One region of the Alloalcanivorax sp. genome, then DNA from elsewhere that is predicted to be linked to it. Evidence: predicted binding sites of a transcription regulator. Region 1 holds the regulator's gene; the other holds the start of a gene.
The links. Region 1 encodes LexA, which represses DNA repair genes until DNA is damaged. Its sites were predicted from a motif close to TACTGTNTANNTANACAGTA; they were not measured.
Positions count from the first base shown of each region.

Region 2: a site for LexA is predicted at 2,393-2,412, ahead of uvrA (excinuclease ABC subunit UvrA). Genes of this name have one in related genera too.

Region 1 covers NZ_CAXPXK010000045.1:906-5,100, forward strand. Annotated here, with positions in the region: partial or broken gene topA (type I DNA topoisomerase) at 1-543, opposite strand, end outside; gene ACEQZD_RS05835 (universal stress protein) at 866-1,318, shown strand; gene ACEQZD_RS05840 (cyclic nucleotide-binding domain-containing protein) at 1,523-2,182, opposite strand; gene lexA (transcriptional repressor LexA) at 2,353-2,967, shown strand; gene ACEQZD_RS05850 (DUF1499 domain-containing protein) at 2,957-3,469, shown strand; gene ACEQZD_RS05855 (TatD family hydrolase) at 3,475-4,195, shown strand, end outside.
Region 2 covers NZ_CAXPXK010000048.1:18,414-22,608, reverse strand. Annotated here, with positions in the region: gene ACEQZD_RS06230 (MFS transporter) at 21-1,397, opposite strand; gene ACEQZD_RS06225 (LuxR C-terminal-related transcriptional regulator) at 1,653-2,312, shown strand; gene uvrA (excinuclease ABC subunit UvrA) at 2,432-4,195, shown strand, end outside.

The DNA.
Region 1 (4,195 bases):
GAAGCGGCGCGCCTGCTGGGCTTCCACCCGGCTCATGTCGAGCTTGCCCGGCTCCTCGAAGGCGGCCTGGATCGCTTTCTTGGTGATCTCGTTGAACACCACCCGGTCGAAGCGCTGGTCGTCGCCGCCGATCACTTCCCGCAGGTGCCAGGCGATCGCCTCCCCTTCGCGGTCCAAGTCAGTGGCGAGGTAGATGCGGTCGGCGCTGCCGGCGAGCCGCTTGAGCTCGTCGATCACCTTTTCCTTGCCCGGCAGGATCTGATACTGCGCCTGCCAGCCGTGGTCCGGGTCCACGCCCATGCGGTTGATCAGCTGCGCGCGGGCCTTCTTCTTTTTATAGGCTTCACGCTCCTCCTTCGGCAGTGAGCGGGTATAGGCCGCTTCTTTGGCCCGCTCCTTGGGGGTACTGGTCTTGGCGCCGCCGCTTACCGGCAGGTCACGCACATGGCCGACACTGGATTTGACCACGAAATCATCGCCCAGATAGCGATTAATGGTCTTGGCCTTGGCCGGCGATTCCACGATTACAAGGGATTTACCCATTCGTTGCTCACCCGATCATGAGAAGCTGCGTCATAAGAAACCTCTGAGGCCTGACCGCCACGGCGGTGAAAATTCGCCGGGCAGGACACGCCTCAGAGGTCGGGCCGGGGCCTTTGCGGACCCCGGCGGGCGCCTATTTAGACAGCGCCGGTATCGTCCGGTCAAGCACCGGGGTCGCCGGCGACGCCGCCCGGAAGCCCTCCAGGCCGCGCCGGCCATGGCGTCGCGGCGCCTTTCACGGTGGGCTGGCAGAGCCCGCCGAGAAGGCTATACTCGGCGTGAAGGTACTGAAAACAACCTCTGCCGGTTAAGGGAGAACACCATGACCTCACCCTATCGAAAGGTACTGGTGGCGATTGATTGCAGCGACGAATCCGCCGAGGTTCTGTCCCGTGCGGCGGGGGTCCAGGAAGGCACCGACGGGGAATTACACCTGATCCACGTGATCGAACCGCTGGCGCTGGCCTACGGCGCCGACGTGCCGATGGACGTCACCGACCTGCAAAGCGGCCTGGTCAAGCAGGCCCGCGACACGGCGCTGGAATACGCCGGCCACTACCGGATTCCGGAAAGCCGCATCCATGTGGAACTGGGGTCGATCGAAAAAACCATCCTCGACAAGGCCGACGACATCGGCGCCGATCTGATCGTGGTCGGCAGCCACACCCGCAGCGGCCTCGCCCTGCTGCTCGGCTCCACCGCGCGCGGCCTGGTGCCCGGCGCCCACTGCGACGTGCTCGCCGTGAAAATGGACAAGCGCAAGAAGGAAAGCTAGCCGGATCGGAGCCTCTGAGGCTTCAGGGAGCCAAGCTTTGTGGGAGCGGGCCCTGTGGGAGCGGGCCTTGCCCGCGAAAGGGAGCAAAGCTCCCGGCAGGATCCCAGAGGCTCTTTTATGAAGCCGCCAACAAGGTCTCTGGTATCCTGCCGGGCGGCCTGGCGGCGCCCTTTCGCGGGCAAGGCCCGCTCCCACAGGGTGCCATTAGGTGAGTTGGGCGTTACCAGTGGCGCTGGGCGGCTTAGTGTTCCACCTGTAAAGCAGCCCGGCGAGTTCGCGGGCTTGCGTTTTGAGCGCGGCCAGCTCTTCGTCGCTGTCCCGGGGGCCGGTGAAGATCGGCACCTTACGCAGCGCCGCCACCAGCTCCTGGTCCGGCGCCTGCATCCGCTGCACTTCCACCGCCCAGCGGATCTGATGCACCAGCATATGGAAGAACGCCAGCCGGGTGGCCAGCGTGTAGGGCGAGTCGGGGCGGTCGAAATCGGTGAATTCCAGCTTCGCCATCACCGCCTCGCGGGCGGCGTCCGCCACGCGGATGGTGGCGCTGCGGGCGGTGCCCAGCAGCATGGACAGGGTGCCGAACACCTCGCCGGGGGACACGTAATACAGCACCGCCGAGGGTGCGCCGTCGGCGCTCTCGCCCTGCACCACCAGCTGGCCGCGCAGCAGAAAGTACAGTGACGATTCCACTTCCCCGGCGCGGATCACCCGGTCACCGGGCCCGGCCTCGATGATTTCCGTGCGCGCCAGAAGCAGCGCCCGCTGGTCCGCGTCGTCACGCGCCACCTCGTTGAAAAACGGCACGCCGGAAAGCAGTGCCTCCACCCGCGCGTGATCCGATTCCTGCCATTGGGCGTGCTTCATGTCTCCCCTCTTCCCCGTGTATGGCGGCCTCATCCTAGCCCGAACGTTTCCCGGATTGCCACCGCCGAACAGGCCCTGTTCACTCGTACGGTGCAAAAAACCACTGGACATATTACACTGTCCGTATTATCAGTGTACGTAACAGCGGAACCGTGCCCGAGGAGGCCGACATGAGCATCGCATTAACCGCACGCCAACAGCAGGTTCTCGATTGCATTCGTGCGTCCCAGATGGAGACCGGCATGGCCCCGACCCGGGCTGAAATCGCCGAACGCATGGGCTTTCAATCGAAGAACGCCGCGTCCGACCACCTGCGCGCCCTGGAGCGCAAGGGCTACATCCGCCTGCACGGCGACCGCTCGCGGGGCATCCAGCTTCTCGATCTGGCCCTGGAGATGGGCGATGAGGTGCCGGTGGTGGGCAAGGTCGCCGCCGGTACCCCGATCGAGGCGATCGAAAACGTGGAGCGCACCGTGCCGGTGCCCCAGGGGCTGTTTCGCCAGCGCCCCACCTATCTTCTCAAGGTCCAGGGCGATAGCATGATCGAAGCCGGCATTTTCGACGGTGACCTGATCGCGGTTCGCAAAAGCCAGACCGCCCGGTCCGGCGAGATCGTGGTGGCGCGCATTGACGATGAAGTCACGGTGAAAACCCTTAAACTGAACCGCTCCAGCGCCACGCTGCTGCCGGCCAACGACGCCTACGCGCCGATCCGCGTGGCCGCCGACGAGCTGATGATCGAGGGTATTTTCGTGGGTCTGATCCGTGATCCCAATGCGCATTGACACCGTTAACCGCCTTCTGGCGACCCTGTTGCTGGGCATCGCTCTGGCCGCCTGCCAGGGCAACGCCGGCGCCGGCGACGACGCCAGTAACGAGAGTAGTGAGAGACAGAACCGTATGTCGGACACCCGTTTGCTAGCCCCCTGCCCGTCCGCGCCGAACTGCGTGTCGAGCCTTGCCGAGGACGAACGCCACCGGGTGGCGCCGCTGCCCGGCGCCGGCAACCGCGCCGACAGCCTGGCGATGCTGGAAGAGGTGCTCGACACCCTGCCCAGGGTGGCCTACGAGCGGATCGGTCCGGCCCGCATTCAGGCCCGCTTCACCAGCCGGATTCTGCGGTTCGTTGATGATGTGACCCTGTACGTGCACGACGACGGTCTGATCGACGTGCGCTCCGCCTCGCGCATAGGTTACTGGGACCTGGGCGCCAACCGGCGCCGGGTGGAAGACCTGCGCGAGCGCCTCAACGCGCGCCTTGGACAACCCCAGCCCAGCCACGGATGAGCGGCATGCCGGAGCACGGCCCGCGCTGGGCGGACATCGGCGTCAATCTTGGCGACAAGCAGTTCGCCGAAGACAGTGAGCAGGTGCTGGCCCGCGCCGCCGACAGCGGCGTGGCCCTGATGTTGCTCACCGGCACCAGTGTGCCGGAGTCGGAAGCCGCCGTGGCGCTGTGCCGGCAATGGGCCGACGCCGGCCCGGCCCTGTTCGCCACCGCCGGCATTCACCCGCACAACGCCCGCTTTTTCGACGCCGAGGCCGGCCACGCGCTGGCCGGGCTGCTGGCGCACCCCGAGGTGGCGGCGGCCGGGGAGATGGGCCTGGACTTCAACCGCGACTTCTCGCCCCGGGACGACCAGGAAAGCGCCTTCGAGGCACAGCTGGCGCTGGCCGCCGAGGCCGGCAAGCCGGTGTTCCTGCATCAGCGCGACGCCCACCACCGTTTCCTGCCGATTCTGAAAGCCTGGCGGCACAAGCTGCCCGCCGCCGTGGTGCACTGCTTCACCGATCAGCGCGAGGCCCTGTTCGACTACCTGGATCTGGATTGCCACATCGGCATCACCGGCTGGGTGTGCGATGAGCGGCGCGGCTGCGCCCTGGCGGCGCTGGTGCCGGAGATTCCCGGCGACCGCCTGCTGCTGGAAACCGACGCGCCCTATCTGCTGCCCCGGGATCTGCCGGAGAAGCCACCGCGCAAGCGCCGCAATGAGCCCTGCTATCTGCCCTGGA
Region 2 (4,195 bases), on a different contig from region 1:
GGCGGCGCCCGCCCAAACCGTCAGGCCCGCGGCTCCTGGACCTCGGCGCTGAGCGCCGTGAGCGCGTCCTCATCCAACAACTTATTGTCCACTTTCAGCAGCGCCAGGCGCTGTTCGGCGACCACCACCGCCTCCAATACGCCGGGCACCGAGCGCAACCGCGATGCCGCCTGATCCCAATCCTGGGCACTCGCCAGGCGAATCACGCGATTGTCGAGCTTGGGCAATTCGCCCATGCCGCGCAAGTACAGCAGCCAGCCCACGGCGATAACCGCGCTGCCCAGGAACACCGCTTCGGCGCCCACCCACTGATACAGGGCGCCGCCCAGCTGGCCGCCGATGAACACGCCCAGGAACTGGCTGGTGGAGTAAACGCCCATGGCGGTGCCGCGGGTGCCGGCGGGGGCGGCGCGGCCCACCAGCGAGGGCAGCAGCGCCTCGAGCAGATTGAAGGCCATGAAATAAACGAACAACGCCAGCACGAAGTGCCACAGTGTATTGCCGGCCAGCGCCAGCAGGATTTCAGCGACGATCAGCAGGCCCACGGCCACGCGCTTGATGGGCATGGCACCGCGACGCTCGGCGGCGATGATCAGAGGTACCATGGCCAGAAAGCCGCCCACCAGCACCACCAGATACAGCAGGCTGTGCTGTTCCAGCGACAGCCCGAGACGCTGCTTGAGCAGTTGCGGCAGCACCACGAACGACGCGGTCATGGTCATGTGCAGCACCAGGATGCCCACATCCAGGCGGCGCAGCACCGGATCGCCCAGCACGGTGCGGAAGCGCTGCGCGGCGGGCAGCGGTTCACTGCTGCGCACCCTGGGCGAGGGCACCCAGACCGCCACCAGCATCGCCGCCAGACCCAGCACCACGGTGAACCAGAACAGGCCGCTCAGCCCCAGCCAGCGGGCCAGCAGCGGCCCCAGGATCAGGGCGAGGATAAAGGAGGAGCCCACCGCCATGCCGATCAGCGCCATGGCGCGGGTGCGGCGCTGCTCGCTGACCACGTCGCCGATCAGCGCCATGATCACGCTGGCGATGGCCCCGGCGCCCTGCAGCGCCCGGCCCAGAATAACGCCGTGGATGCTGTCGCTGAGCGCCGCCACCGCCCCGCCGATGACGAACAGCAGCAGGCCGATCAGCAACAGAGGGCGGCGGCCGAAGCGGTCCGACAGCATGCCGAAGGGAATCTGCAGCAGGGCCTGCATCAGGCCGTAGGCGCCGATGGCGGTGCCGATCAGCAGCGGGGTGGCCCCGTCCAGTTCGGCGCCGTAGACGGCGAACACCGGCAGGAGCATGAACAGCCCGAACATGCGCAGGGCGAAAATCGCTGCCAGGGAGCCGGTGGTGGTCAATTCAGTGCGCCGCAGCGCGGCCCGGGAAGCGTCCGTCATGGTCCAACATCGGTGATACACAAAGGGACGGCGAGTGTACCAGATTCAATCCCGCGTCGGGTGATGATGGGCAGGTCGCCGCCGGAATCCGGGTCTAAGCCGTTCCGCCCAGTGGCCATCGGGCAGACGTTCCCCGCGACCGCCGTATAATGGTAAATTGAACCCCCGCCAATGCGATGATAAATTGGCCCCTTGAATCAGTTTTTTTTCGTATCCCCCTCGCGGGACACAACCTCCCGGTACACGGGACGCATCATGGACGAATTAATGGACACTCAAGAATCACAAAAGGTGTACGTGGTCGGCGGCCAGCATCTTCAGAACGCGCTGCTCACGGAGTTCCTCGACAAAGCGTCGATTACCGCCAGCGCGGTGAAGTCGGTGGACCAGGTCCACGAAGACGACCTGCGCGCCGTGGAGCAGAATCTGTTCCTGGTGGATTTCCATTCCGTGGATGTGAATGACGTCATCACTCGCCTGCTGGAAACGGACAAGCGTCTCGACAGCGAAATTCTGATCGGCGTGTTCAATGTCGACGACGACGATGACCTGTCGCGCCTGGCGGGCCTGCCGATGGTCAACGGCGGCTTTCAGCATGACTGCCCGCAGGGGCTGCTGACCAAGGGCATCAAGTCGATGTTCGAGGGCGAGCTGTGGTTCCCGCGCAAGGTGTTGCAGCAATACCTGGTGAAAAGCCGCGCCTTCAACAAGACCTTCGGCCGCAACGAGGTGAACCTTACCGACCGCGAGATCGAAGTGCTCAAGGTGATGGCCACCGGCGCCAAGAATTCGGAAATCGCCACGGTGCTCAACCTCAGCCCGCACACCATCAAGACTCACATCTACAACATCTTCAAGAAGATCAATGCCTCCAACCGCCTGCAGGCGGTGAACTGGGCGCAGGAAAACCTCTGATACCCCACCTGCCCGACGCCGGCAATCCGGCGTCAGGGCACCATCGTTCTTTCCCCCATCACGCTCTTTCCCCTATACTGCACTGTTCATTCTGACAGTAGCCAAGGGCACGCCATCTCATGGATACCATTCTGGTTCGGGGCGCTCGCACCCATAACCTGAAAAACGTGGACCTCGACATTCCCCGTGACAAGCTGGTGGTGATCACCGGACTTTCCGGGTCCGGGAAATCGTCGCTGGCGTTCGACACCCTCTACGCCGAAGGCCAGCGCCGTTACGTGGAGTCCCTGTCCACCTATGCCCGGCAATTCCTGTCGATGATGGAGAAGCCCGATGTGGACCACATCGAAGGGCTGAGCCCGGCGATCTCCATCGAGCAGAAATCCACCAGCCATAACCCGCGCTCCACGGTGGGCACCATCACCGAGATCTACGACTACCTGAGGTTGCTGTTCGCCCGGGTCGGCGAGCCGCGCTGCCCGCAGCACGAAGCCCCACTGGCCGCGCAGACCATCAGCCAGATGGTGGACCAGGTGCTGGCCATGGAAGAAGGCAGCAAGCTGATGCTGCTGGCCCCGGTGATCCGCGAGAAGAAAGGCGAGCACCTGCATCTGTTCGACGAGCTGCGCGCCCAGGGCTTTATCCGCGTCCGCGTGGACGGTCGTATCTACGACATGGACGACACCCCGGACCTGGACAAGAACAAGAAGCACACCATCGAAGTGGTGGTAGACCGCTTCAAGGTGCGCTCGGACCTGCAGAACCGGCTGGCGGAGTCCTTCGAGACCGCCCTCAACCTGGCCGACGATATCGCCATCATCGCCTCCATGGACGGCAAGCCCCTGGACGGTGACAGCGAGGAAATCACCTTCTCGGCGAAGTTCGCCTGCCCCCATTGCGGCTACTCGATTCCGGAGCTGGAGCCGCGCCTGTTCTCGTTCAACAACCCGGCGGGCGCCTGCCCCAGTTGCGACGGCCTGGGCGTGAAGCAGTTCTTCGACGAGGACAAGGTGATCACCAGCGAGGAGCTGTCCCTGGCGGAAGGCGCGATCCGCGGCTGGGACCGCCGCAATGTCTACTATTTCCAGATGCTCACCGCCCTGGCGCAGAGCCTGGATTTCGACATGGACGTGGCGTTCAAGGATCTGGACAAGACGGTGCGCCGCAAGATTCTCTACGGCACCGGCAAGGAGAGCGTGGAGTTCCGCTATCTGAACGACCGGGGCGACATCATCAAGCGCAACCACCCGTTCGAGGGCATCGTGCCCAATATGGAGCGGCGCTACCGGGAAACCGAGTCCGAGGCGGTGCGCGAGGATCTGGCCAGCTACCTGTCCACGTCCACCTGCCCCAGCTGCGACGGCTCCCGCCTGCGCGAGGCGGCCCGTAACGTCTTTATCGACAACACCACCCTGCCCGAGCTGGTGCGTCTGGCGGTGGGCAAGTCGTTCGACTATTTCGACAACCTGAAGCTGCCCGGCAACCGCGGCGAAATCGCCGAGAAGATTCTCAAGGAGATCCGCGACCGGCTGCAGTTTCTGGTCAATGTGGGTCTGGACTATCTGAACCTGGAGCGCAGCGCCGAGACCCTGTCCGGTGGCGAGGCCCAGCGCATCCGCCTGGCCAGCCAGATCGGCGCCGGCCTGGTGGGCGTCATGTACGTGCTCGACGAGCCTTCCATCGGTCTGCACCAGCGCGACAATGAGCGCCTGCTGTCCACCCTGACCCGCCTGCGGGACCTGGGCAATACGGTGCTGGTGGTGGAGCACGACGAGGACGCCATCCGCACCGCCGACCATGTCATCGACATCGGCCCGGGCGCCGGCGTGCACGGCGGCCGGGTGGTGGCCCAGGGCACCGCCGAGGAAGTGGCCGCCAACAAG